3 regions of the Ferdinandcohnia jepli genome follow, and region 3 is predicted to be linked to each of the others. Evidence: predicted binding sites of a transcription regulator. Region 3 holds the regulator's gene; each other region holds the start of a gene.
What was found. The regulator CtsR, encoded in region 3, represses protease genes until heat stress. The targets are predictions, from matches to a motif close to ATGGTCAATAAAGGTCAAACA.
Positions count from the first base shown of each region.

Region 1: the regulator CtsR is predicted to act here: its motif matches at 1,929-1,949, upstream of AB3M96_RS03865 (ATP-dependent Clp protease ATP-binding subunit).
Region 2: the regulator CtsR is predicted to act here: its motif matches at 2,334-2,354, upstream of clpP (ATP-dependent Clp endopeptidase proteolytic subunit ClpP).

Region 1 covers NZ_JBFOKR010000003.1:63,327-67,620, reverse strand. Annotated here, with positions in the region: gene AB3M96_RS03875 (CPBP family intramembrane glutamic endopeptidase) at 1-567, shown strand, start outside; gene AB3M96_RS03870 (YkvI family membrane protein) at 749-1,792, opposite strand; gene AB3M96_RS03865 (ATP-dependent Clp protease ATP-binding subunit) at 2,062-4,188, shown strand; gene AB3M96_RS03860 (DMT family transporter) at 4,260-4,294, opposite strand, start outside.
Region 2 covers NZ_JBFOKR010000013.1:69,345-73,638, forward strand. Annotated here, with positions in the region: gene AB3M96_RS14830 (sensor histidine kinase) at 1-988, opposite strand, end outside; gene AB3M96_RS14835 (hypothetical protein) at 1,028-1,684, opposite strand; tRNA gene AB3M96_RS14840 (tRNA-Arg) at 1,867-1,938, opposite strand; gene clpP (ATP-dependent Clp endopeptidase proteolytic subunit ClpP) at 2,420-3,010, shown strand; gene AB3M96_RS14850 (HPr family phosphocarrier protein) at 3,055-3,312, opposite strand; gene whiA (DNA-binding protein WhiA) at 3,461-4,294, opposite strand, start outside.
Region 3 covers NZ_JBFOKR010000026.1:46,962-51,255, reverse strand. Annotated here, with positions in the region: gene AB3M96_RS21665 (MgtC/SapB family protein) at 1,169-1,870, shown strand; gene AB3M96_RS21660 (CtsR family transcriptional regulator) at 2,134-2,595, shown strand; gene mcsA (protein-arginine kinase activator protein McsA) at 2,654-3,199, shown strand; gene mcsB (protein-arginine kinase McsB) at 3,203-4,294, shown strand, end outside.

The DNA of each region.
Region 1 (4,294 bases), on a different contig from region 3:
GCCCATGTTTTACTAGCAATCAGCTTTCAATCTAATTTCCCTTTTTGGACAGTTTTCCCACTTTCATTTCTCGTATTAACTATAGCTGCAACAATTTTGGGAACATATGATTGGAAAAAGAGTAGCGCTCTAACTATTCTACTCGGTATATTTTCTGGTCTGTTTATGTATGCTTTGTTCTTCATAGGAAAAATAATCTCGGGTTATATATTTCCAGATCAACTGACAGAGGTTGTCAAACTCTACAGTAAAATAAAGCCTGTTACATCTTGGAATTTTATCCTATTGTTCCTCATTATTATTCCAGGTGAAGAGCTTTTTTGGAGAGGCTTTATTCAAAAGAAGCTCTCACACGTCCTTCATAATAAAAATTGGCTAATTATCGTCTCTGCCCTTTTATATACTTCAGCAAATATTTACACTGGTAGTCCATTGTTTTTACTTGCCACTTTTATGGGTGGAATTGTTTGGGGTGCTCTGTATTTGTGGAAGCAAAATATAGGTATTGTTATTTTGTCGCATCTTGTTTTTAATCTATTCCTACTTGTATTATTTCCTATTTTTTAGAAGGAAGGGTGAAAAAGCGAATAAAACAAAAAAAAAGGAAACAGAAAGATGGGCGTTATTCCATTTCTGATTTCCTTGTTGATTTTTTTACCATATTCCTGAAATACTTTTTTTCCCATTTAGGATCCTCTATTTTTTAATAAGAGGGTTATTTAAAAATATTTTTGATTTTTTTACTTAATTACCTTTTCGGTAAATGCTTAATTGGCCTAGATAACAGGACTAATACAATAAGACTTACATAACCAAACAAAGGATACAAAAATGAGATAAGAGATCCATAACCTAACTGACTGATTACATAGGATACTGCCAGGATACCCCCTACAATCATCAATGAAGGAACCTTTATCATTTTCCTTACTTGTCTTTCCAAACCAAAGATATTTCCTATTACAGAAGTGAAAATTTCTCCGTAAATGACAAGAATGTACAACCAATAGAACGTAAACATGAAATGCTTCATAACCTCCGCCATTGGTATTTCATATAATTTTACATCTGGTAATGCAGACAGTGAAATATGACTTGTTAGGAGAATTAAGCAAAGAGAGCCCCCACCTATTAGTCCTCCCCATCTCAACGTTTTCTCGTCCTTCATTTCCTTTGCCAGTGGGACTAGCACCGGCATCGCCATCGTTAAATTGAAAGCTGCATATAAAAAAGGAGAGATAATCCATCGATAGCTTGTATGCTCTGTTTCAACTGTTTGTAAAATACTCACTGGTTCTGTCACAATTACCTCAATAGCTAATACAACACTAAAGAATATCATGATTGGCACAACAAACATGTTGACCCCGAATAAACCCTTTATACCAAATAGCAATACAAAAATAGAAAGAATAATTGTAAGAAAAATACCGAGTTGATAAGACAATCCGAGCTGCTCGTGAAATACTGCCCCTGCTCCCGATAGCATTACCGAAGATACACCGACTAGTACTAAAAGCATAAGTATATTCACGATTATGGCCGCTTTTTTCCCAAATAAATATTCATTAAACTCCTTATAAGAATCAGCCTGAATTCTATTTGCGATCAACATAATCCTTGTCCCTAACCAAATAAATAAAAAGCCGCTTATTCCAATTCCTGCTAAACCATAGATCCCGTACTGAGTAAAAAATTCTACAATTTCTCTTCCTGTTGCAAAGCCTGCTCCTACAATCGTGCCAACATAAACAGCACCTATTTGAAACGCTGCTCCCCAATTCCCACGCACACTAGCCACCTCATTATTCGTCCATTTACTTGATATATATGTGTAAGGAAGACAAATAAGACGAGCTATTAGGACGGAAAAAATTTCTAGTGCTTTTCTCTTGAAAGTCAAAAAAGGTCAAAGTATAATGAAGTCAAAGGTCAAAGATAGTCAAACGCATCCTGACCTGCTACTTTTAACTTATAATCCGTGGTAACACGGTTTTTATATATTCTATTGGTCAAATATAGTCAAATCAAAATATTTAATAATTAGGAGGTATTTTGTTTATGATTTGTCAAGCATGTAACCAAAACGAAGCAACAGTACAATTACACATTCAATTTAATCATGAGAAAAGACAAATTCAGCTTTGCCACGAATGTTATGCAAAGGAGAAAAACAACATGAAAATACCTTCAGGAATGAATGGTTTTCCTAATTTTTCATTTGATGACATGCTAAAAGGTTTTTCTGGACAACAAATGAATATGAATCAACAAGCACAGCCAAAACACGGTGGTAACGGCGGTGGTCTTCTTGACCATTTTGGCCGCAACCTAACACAAATGGCCAAAGCAGGTTTAATTGACCCTGTTATCGGACGAGATGAGGAAATTCAACGTGTTATTGAAATTCTAAATCGCCGTAATAAAAATAACCCAGTCCTAATTGGAGAACCAGGTGTTGGTAAAACCGCTATCGCTGAAGGTTTAGCTTTACAAATTTCAGAAGGCAAAGCACCAGGTAAGCTTTTGAATAAACAAGTTTATTTACTGGATGTAGCTTCACTTGTTGCAAACACAGGTATTCGTGGTCAATTTGAAGAAAGAATGAAGCAATTAATTGCTGAACTACAAAAACGCAAAAATATTATTCTTTTCATCGATGAAATTCATCTACTTGTTGGTGCAGGGTCTGCTGAAGGCTCAATGGACGCTGGTAACATCTTAAAACCTGCACTAGCACGTGGCGAACTTCAGGTTGTCGGTGCAACAACACTTAAAGAATATCGACAAATCGAAAAAGACGCAGCTCTTGAACGACGCTTCCAGCCAGTAACTGTAGATGAGCCAACTATTGAAGAAGCGATTCAAATACTAGAAGGTATAAAAACGAAATACGAAGACTTCCATAACGTCAAATACTCAGATGAGGCGATTAAAGCGTGCGTAACTCTATCACATCGTTACATCCAAGATCGCTTTTTACCAGACAAAGCAATTGACCTATTAGATGAAGCAGGCTCAAAAATGAACCTTCTTTCTGGTGGTACAAACTCAAAAGACCTTGAAGAACAACTTGCAAAGATTGCTGCAGAAAAGGAAAAGGCAGCTTCAGAGGAAGACTATGAACTTGCTGCTAAGCTACGTCACCAAGAAATTCTTCTTGAGAAGCAGCTAAATACTCCTGAAAGAAATGAAGAACATGTTGTAGATGTTAAAAATATCCAACAAATTATTGAAAAGAAAACAGGTATTCCTGTAGGTAAGCTTCAAGAAAATGAACAAGAAAAATTGAAATATCTTGCGGAAAACTTAGCGAAAAAGGTTATTGGTCAAGAAGAAGCAGTTTCGAAGGTAGCTAAAGCGGTTCGACGTAGCCGTGCAGGCTTAAAAGCAAAAACAAGACCAATTGGTACTTTCCTATTCGTAGGACCAACAGGTGTGGGTAAAACTGAGCTTACAAAAACACTCGCTGAAGAATTATTTGGCTCTAAAGATGCTATGATTCGTCTTGATATGAGTGAATACATGGAGAAACATTCTGTTTCAAAAATTATTGGTTCACCTCCAGGATATGTAGGTCATGAAGAAGCTGGACAATTAACAGAAAAGGTACGTAGAAACCCATATAGCATTATCCTGTTAGATGAAATTGAAAAAGCACATCCAGATGTTCAACACATGTTCCTTCAAATCTTAGAAGATGGCCGACTAACAGATAGCCAAGGCAGAACTGTCAGCTTTAAAGAAACTGTCATTATTATGACTAGTAACGCTGGTGTCGGTCATAAGAAGATTACTGTAGGTTTTGAAAAAGCTGAGACAGATGCATATAAAGAGTCCTCTATTTTAGACTCACTTGGTTCTTTCTTTAAACCAGAATTCTTAAACCGATTTGACAGCATTATTGAATTCAAGCAGCTTGAAAAAGAGCATCTGCTGCAAATCGTTGATTTAATGCTTAAAGAACTTGAAGCAACACTTCAAGAACAAAATATTACAATTACAGTAGAAGAAGCAGCGAAACAAAAATTAGCTGAACTTGGTTACCATCCTGCCTTTGGAGCACGTCCACTTCGTCGTGTTATTCAAGAGCAACTAGAGGACCAAATTACCGATGTTCTACTAGAAGATGAAAACAAAACGACTCTTGTTGTAACGATGGAAAACGATAAGATAGTCATTAAATAATTCTCTGGCACTCCTCAGTAATGGGGAGTGTTTTTGACTTCATTAAAAAAGATGCCTCACTTGAGACACCATTAAATCCCCACTTTACCTTGTAATTTGCTTGGCT
Region 2 (4,294 bases), on a different contig from region 3:
GTTGAAGTCTATTATGCAATGGTTGAACTACAATCGCTACCCCTACAGTACCAATTAAAGATACCAAAGCTGTTTTGTCATCAAGAAAGGTTAATCGTAATGCATATACAATACCCGTATATATCGCTAATAACATTCCCGATAATATTCCATATCGAAGCGTTCGGTTAATCAAAGGGTCAATTGACCATAGTCGATACCTAATTATCGCTAATGAAAAAGATAACGGTATCAAGGATAAGGCAACCAAATAAAGTGTCTGACCCAAAAGGTTTCCCCAAATAGTAGAGGCAGGAATTTGAACTGATAAGATAACCAGTATAATAGATATACTAAAAGCAAAAACAGGAAATTTAGTTTGTTGCCGTTGTAATGAGGTGAATTGCTTTCTATAACGTTGTATCTGATAATATCCCATTAAAAGTAAAATACTCCATTCAAGAACGAGTAAAAACCCTTCTAAAACAGAGGGTAAAACAGGAGAAAAAAGAATAAAAACTTCTACTATTATATAAGAAAGTGCTAAGAAGTGACTTAAACGTCGTGAAGATCGATGATCTGGAAAATAGCAAATAACCAAACCAAGTAACGTTATTGAAAAAAATCCTATCACTCTAGCAATCCCTTCAAGCTTTGGAAATTCGTTGTAAAAGGGGTCTGCTATAGTCAAAGTTAATCCAAATAACATTAATGTTATAGCAACAAGGAATGCCATCGAGTCTTTTGGACGCTTTACCAAAATTAGTATACCAAGGATAACATTACACAATGTAAATAGAAGCGAAGTAAATAATAGATAAAAGGCATACCGGCTCGTGTTTAGTCCAACCGTTTTTAATTCTTTTTGGATTTCAGGGGGTAATGAGCATGTATCACAAACCCGTTGAAGTTCCCCAAATAGTACAGGTATGTTTAAAATAAAAAGGACTGTTGTAATAACTACCATACTAATCGAAAAGGCCCGTATAAGTACCCAGCGTTTTGTCATACAACAGCCCTCCATTTCTTGTTATTTGTCTATCTAATTTTAGAAGTTTTCGATTTCAGTAGTAGCTATTACCTTTTTTTGTCTACCAAGTAAAATCATCCCTATGCCGCCATATAAACATAAGGTTATTAAAGAACTTATAAATGGTTGTATAGGTCCAAGTTCTATAAACCCTGTAATTAACTGCAATACGCCAAATAAAACAAACCATTTTGAAGCAATTTTCGCTCTAACTAAGCCAATTGTAATAATAAGCATGCCCACGTAGGATAACAGAAAGAATAAGAGATGTGGAATGAAGTAAACCGGTGTTTCAAAAATCCATTGAAGAAGTGATACCATCGGTTCCCGTTCTAATGTTGCCATACCTCTTTGGATAAGTGCCTCTGTTACTAAAATTACAAAGAAGAAGTTTCCAACTAATGCGGTAAGGGCACCTAGATAAGTTACCACCTTTCCTCTTCCATGAACTTTATGAGTAATACCAATCAAAGCAGGTATATTAGCAATAGCAAACCCTAGTACAGAAAATGTGAAAAACAGTGTATATCCAGGTCGATCATTTACCCAGTCAAGAAATGCAATGTCTCCCGCTAATGGTGGACCAAACAAAGTAACAATCTGCAAAATTGCAGATATTAAAAAGCTCACCCCACCGATGAAGATAATAAAATTTTTCGAAGAATCTTTTTCCATTTGTCATCGCTCCCTTAATGAGTTATTTCATACTCATTGTATTTGAGCGCACTTTTATAAGTCATGGGAGTAACTCCTACAAAAAGTCCTATCTTTACTCCTAAAATCTTTATAGTACATATTACTTTAAAACATAATAGAAAAGACCCGTTTCTATATAAAGAAACGGGTCTTTTTGTATACGCCCTCGGCAGGATTCGAACCCACGATAAGAGAACCGGAATCTCTTGTGCTATCCACTACACTACGAGGGCAAAATTGAAATGCGTATGCTTTTTTAAGAGGAACATCGACTAAAGTCCGCCACGTCCTGTGGCAACGTCGATGTCAGCACATCCTGTGCAAGTCCGACAAGCGCTGGAACCCCGACGAGGAGGCTATTGCCGCCGCAGGAGGGGTGAAGCGACCTCGAGGGGCTAGGCGCAGAAGCTGGACATATATAACTTTATAATTTTTGCATACATATATACTAATTTAATACTACAAACTGCACTCACAATTATATTCGAGAATTCACTCCATTGCAAGTTGCATGTTTTAAATCCATAAGATAAGGGTATGATGGAATACGTATGATTTTTTTCTTTTCCGTATATCAGTTATCATTGGATTAGAAGATATTGAATAGAATAATTTTAGTAAAGCGAAATGTTTGACCTTTACTGACCTTAATTGTATGATGGAAATACATAGTAAGTTAATTTTGACATATAAAGGATAAGGGAGGAAGTAATAATGAACTTAATACCTACAGTCATTGAACAAACAAATCGCGGAGAGCGCGCATATGACATTTACTCACGTCTTTTAAAAGACCGTATCATCATGCTAGGAAGTGCAATTGATGATAATGTTGCAAACTCAATCGTTTCTCAGTTATTATTCTTAGCGGCTGAGGATTCTGAAAAAGATATTTCTATATACATTAACAGCCCAGGTGGATCTATCACAGCTGGTATGGCAATCTACGATACAATGCAATTCATTAAACCAAAAGTATCAACCATTTGTATCGGTATGGCTGCTTCAATGGGTGCATTCCTATTAGCTGCTGGTGAAAAGGGTAAACGTTTTGCACTACCAAACAGTGAAGTGATGATTCACCAACCACTTGGCGGTGCTCAAGGGCAAGCAACTGAAATTGAAATTGCTGCAAAGCGTATTCTTTTCTTACGTGATAAATTAAATCGTATCTTAGCTGATCGTACAGGTCAACCATTAGAAGTTATCGAAAAAGATACTGATCGTGATAACTTCATGACTGCTGAAAAAGCACTTGAATATGGTTTAATTGATAAAGTAATGTTCCCAACAGATAATAAGTAATAGCAACAAAAAATCCTCTCACTCTTATTCGTGAGAGGATTTTCTTATGCTTCTTTTTGAACAAATGCAGTTAAAGCTTCAACTGCTGCTTCTTCATCATGACCTTCTGCTATTAATGTAACAGATGAACCTGAGCTGACTGCTAAACTCATTAACCCCATGATGCTTTTAGCGTTTACCTTTTTTCCGTCTTTTTCTAAGAAGATATCAGCATTGAATTTATTTGCTTCTTGAACAAATAATGCTGCCGGACGTGCTTGTAAACCAGTCCTTAAACCAACTTCCACCTTTTTCTCAACCATTTTTCTTCCTCCTCGTTTTTCTCAAGCTTTTCTTGTGGTTTGTTTTTTGTAAACTTAGAGTGTTTCCTTGTATACGTATATAACACCGTTAAGGTTTCATTTCTTTTTTATGATAGCGTTTTAATTTATTGTAAAAAAGAGACTAAGCTTAATAGCTTAGTTGTCCAGAACGTAGCTTTTCTGCAATCTCGTCAATTTTTCGCAAACGGTGATTGATTCCTGACTTACTGATTTTCCCCGATGAAACCATTTCACCAAGTTCTTTAAGCGTTACATCTTGGTAGGCAACTCGTAATTCAGCAATTTCACGTAGTTTATCAGGTAATATTCCTAAACCAACTGTTTCATCGATATAACGAATATTTTCTACCTGTCTAATAGAAGCACCAATTGTTTTATTTAAGTTCGCAGTTTCACAATTCACTAATCGGTTTACTGAGTTTCTCATATCGCGAACGATACGCACATCTTCAAAGCGAAGTAATGCCTGGTGTGCTCCGATTACGTTTAGAAATTCAGTAATCTTTTCTGCCTCTTTTAAATAAGTGATATATCCTTTTTTGCGCTCTAATGTTTTGGCATTTAGGTCAAAGATATTCATTAACTCGCAAAGAGAATCATTGTGCTCCTTATAAGAGGAATAGATTTCAAGATGATATGATGACGTTTCTGGATTGTTTACTGACCCACCGGCAAGAAATGCACCTCTTAAGTATGAACGTTTACAGCATTTTTTCGTAAGCAAATCGGATGAGATTTCCTGACGTAACGAAAAGCCTTCGAAAATCTTTAAATCTTCTAAAATACCTCTGGCATTTTCAATTAAACGTACAATGTATACATTGTTTTTCTTTAACCTCATTTTTTTACGAACTAACAACTCTACTCCTACATTGTAGCATTTTTTAAGTAAAGTATAAATTCTTCTCGCAATAGCAGCGTTTTCTGTTTGTATATCAACTACTACTTTTTGATTGGAAAA
Region 3 (4,294 bases):
AATGGCTGGTCTTTTTTTGTTTTTTTATAAAAAGGTTTTAATGTAACTGGTGTTTTTTATTTGTTTGAAATGGTTAAATATTATGACTTGTAAAAATTGCTAAAATGCATAAATTTTGATTAACATGCACAAATTCAATTTAACGCGCATAAATCCAATTAACATGCACAAATCTGATTTAACGTGCATTAATTCCAAATAACAAGCATAAGTGGTTGGTACAAGGATCCCGCTGTCTAAACAATTGATGAGGGAGTTACTGGGTCCTTCAATATAGGAGACTAAATTCTATATAACCACCCATATTAATAACAAAAAAGAGCAAATAGTAACTTTTCACCAGTAATTGATAAACCTACATGAGAGTTACTTTTTTCGAGAGGAAGCCAGTTAAAATTAAGCTGGTAGATACCGACCGAAATATCGCTAAAAACCGTAAATTTCAATTAAAAATCGTAAATCCGAATTAAAAACCGTAAATTTCAATTAAAAATCATAAATCCAAATTAAAAATCGTAAATCCAAATTAAAAATCATAACTACTATCCCTAAGAAGAATACAAGACATTATCCAACTAACAAGTCCCCTATCTAGCTTAAAATACTAAAAAAACACCAATAAACCCAAAATAAATAGCTACTTTCTTCAATTTAAAAACCATAACTCGAAAATAAAAACCCGTAAGTTAGTTTTCATGACAATTTTCAAGGTTACATTACTCATTTTTCGCAATAAGGATACTAAATTTATCGCAATCAGCTCTTCCGTATAATGAAACTCCAATAAAACCTCCCAAGAACAAAAGATTTTTACTAAAACCTTTCTATACAGGCAAAACTACCACAAAGACCGGAAAGCCTACATAAATCAAAGCAAACCTATCAAAACCTACACTTACCAAAGTAACCCCATGCTATCCACCACAACCACCAAATAACCTCTAACAACCAACCGCCCTATTCCACAATCCATCATAATAATGCACTACATCCCTAGGCGTTCAAGACTATTCAATAAATAGTAGGATATGCAAATCATAAAATAATGTTTGTTTCGTATAAATATAAAACACTCAATTTTTCTGTTTTGCTTTAAAGGTAAATAAGGGATTGTATCGAATTACATACTAAAGTATAAAGTGTATTTCTACTTCATAGGGGGATTAGAATGGCAGAATTTCTTGCAACTTTCCAAAGCGAAGATTTTATAACGATGTCTATTCGTATATTCATAGCGGCTTTATTATGTGGCCTTGTCGGATTAGAAAGGGAAGTAAATAAACATCCTGCAGGATTTCGTACACATCTACTGGTAGGGGTTGGATCATGTTTAATGATGTTAATGTCTATTTATGGTTTCCAACCTTATCTTGAGATGAGCGAAAATGTAAGATTTGATCCCGCACGTATTCCTTCATATGTCATAAGTGGGATTGGATTCCTGGGAGCAGGGACAATTCTTGTTCGCGATGCAACTGTACGAGGTTTAACTACTGCTGCTTCTATTTGGGTTGTAGCAGGATTGGGTCTGATAATTGGCTTGGGTATGTATGCACCAGCAATTCTAACAACGATAGTGGTTTTACTAAGCTTAATATTTTTGAATCGTCTGGAAGAATACTTTTTTAAATCTACAAAGAGAAAGAGAGTGCATATAATAATTAATGAAGATGTCTCTTCCTCAGGTGAAGTACTTCAACTATTTAAAACACATGGTTTTAGGGTCAAAGATTTTAACTTGAAATATTCAAAGGATAGGGATGAGGCTAACTGTCAATTTACAATAGAAGTTGAAGTCTCAAGTAAAAAAGAACGTGTTAGATTGTACGAGGAGTTTTCTAGATTAGAAAATGTACAAAAAATATTTTAAAAACAAGTTTAGAGCGGTACTTACTTTGGTAAATATAGATGGTATGAGTATTTATGAAGCAAGTACCGTACCTCGACTGTGAAATATAAGTGATTAAATGATAATTAAATTACCTTTCCTACCCGCATAAATAAAACGGCTCGCCAATCGCAAGTTTTCTTTTTCTAATTATAAAAACGCACATCAGTTGAAAAAATAGTTCAATCAATTTATATTATAGTTATAGTCAAATATAGTCAAAGTCAAGGTGAGGTGTGGATAATATGAGAAATATATCAGATATCATTGAGCAGTATTTGAAGAATGTTCTTGATATGAGTGATCGAGCGATAGTTGAAATAAAAAGAAGTGAGATTGCAGATAAATTTGAATGTGTCCCATCTCAAATTAATTATGTCATCAATACACGTTTTACTTTAGAACGAGGCTATCTTGTGGAAAGTAAACGTGGTGGCGGTGGATACATTCGCATCATGAAAGTGACAGCAAATGATGATTCTCAACTGCTTGAACAACTTGTTAGATTGATTGACCGAAGAATATCACAAACAAGTGCAGAAGATGTCATCGTACGCTTAGTAGAGGAAGAGGTCATTTCTAAAAGAGAAGCAAAGATAATGCTGAGTGTTATCGATCGCTCTGTCTTATTTATAGAGCTACCACATCGAGATGAGTTACGAGCCAGAATGTTAAAAGCTATGCTCACAACTCTTATGTATAGGTAATTCGCTAAAATATGGCCGCTCTAAACAGATTAAAGCGTAGAGTAGGAGAGGTGTTAACATGATATGCCAAGATTGTAATAAACGTCCTGCGACACTGCATTTTACTAAGATCGTAAACGGAGAAAAAACAGAGGTACATCTATGTGAACATTGTGCTCAGGAAAAAAGCGAGATGTTTATGTTTTCAGGAACCTCTGGGTTTTCAATTGATAATTTATTAGCAGGACTTCTTCATATTGAACCGTTAAAAGGTACTAAGACAAATGCTTTTCAACAAAATGAAATTTTACAATGTGAAAATTGCAAAATGACATTCCCACAATTTGCGAAGGTAGGTCGATTTGGCTGCTCGAATTGTTACTCAACCTTCGAAAAACAACTTACCCCAATTTTAAAAAGGCTACATTCTGGTAATACAAGTCATACTGGGAAAATTCCTAAGCGTATCGGAGGGACATTCCATATACGTAAGGAGATTGAACAACTAAAACAAAAGCTGAAAGAATATATTTCTCAAGAGGAATTTGAAAAGGCTGCAGAAACCCGTGACCAAGTAAGAGCCTTAGAAAAAAGAGTAAGTGGGCATGGAGAGGGGGAGGTTTAATCTATGTCACTTGAACGATTTATTAAGCAAGCCTTAAGTTCTTGGATGAGCCAAGAGGGTCCTGATTCAGATATTGTACTTAGTTCAAGAATTAGGTTAGCTAGAAATTTTAAGAACATCCCTTTTTCAACCGTATATTCTAATGAAGAGGCACAGCAAATAGTTGAAATCTTTCAGGAGAGATTTTCAGGAAGAAGTTTTCCTTCAATAGGAGACTTTGAATTATTAAAGGTTAATGAACTACAACCTATTGAGAAAAGAGTGCTTGTAGAAAAACACTTAATAAGTCCTCATTTAGCGGAGGATTCTCCATTTGGTGCATGTCTTTTATCTGAAAATGAAGAAGTAAGTATTATGATTAATGAAGAGGACCATGTCCGGATTCAATGTTTATTTCCTGGTTTCCAATTATCCGAAGCACTAGAAGTGGCAAACAATTTAGATGATTGGATTGAAGAACAGGTAGATTATGCATTTGATGAAACAAGAGGATACTTAACAAGCTGCCCTACAAATGTAGGTACCGGTTTACGAGCATCAGTTATGATGCATTTACCAGCATTAATTTTGACTCAACAAATGAGTCGGATAATCCCAGCTATTAACCAACTAGGTTTGGTCGTTAGGGGGATTTATGGAGAAGGTAGCGAAGCATTAGGGAATATCTTTCAAATTTCCAACCAAATCACACTAGGCAAAACGGAAGAAGATATTGTAGAAGACTTAAAGAGCGTAGTTACTCAACTGATTTCACAGGAACGTTCAGCGAGAGAGGCATTAGTAAAAACCTCCACGATTCAGTTAGAAGACCGAGTTTTTCGTTCATATGGGACTTTAGCAAACAGTCGGATTATCGAATCAAAAGAAGCTGCTAAATGCTTGTCAGATGTCCGATTAGGTATTGATCTTGGATATATAAAAAATATCTCTAGGAATATACTTAATGAATTGATGGTTCTTACCCAACCAGGGTTTTTACAGTCATATGCAGGAGGGTCGCTACGGCCAAATGAAAGGGACATTAGAAGAGCGACGCTAATTCGAGAAAGATTAATGCTTGAAAATAATAAGACTACTGACATGGAGGGTGATGAG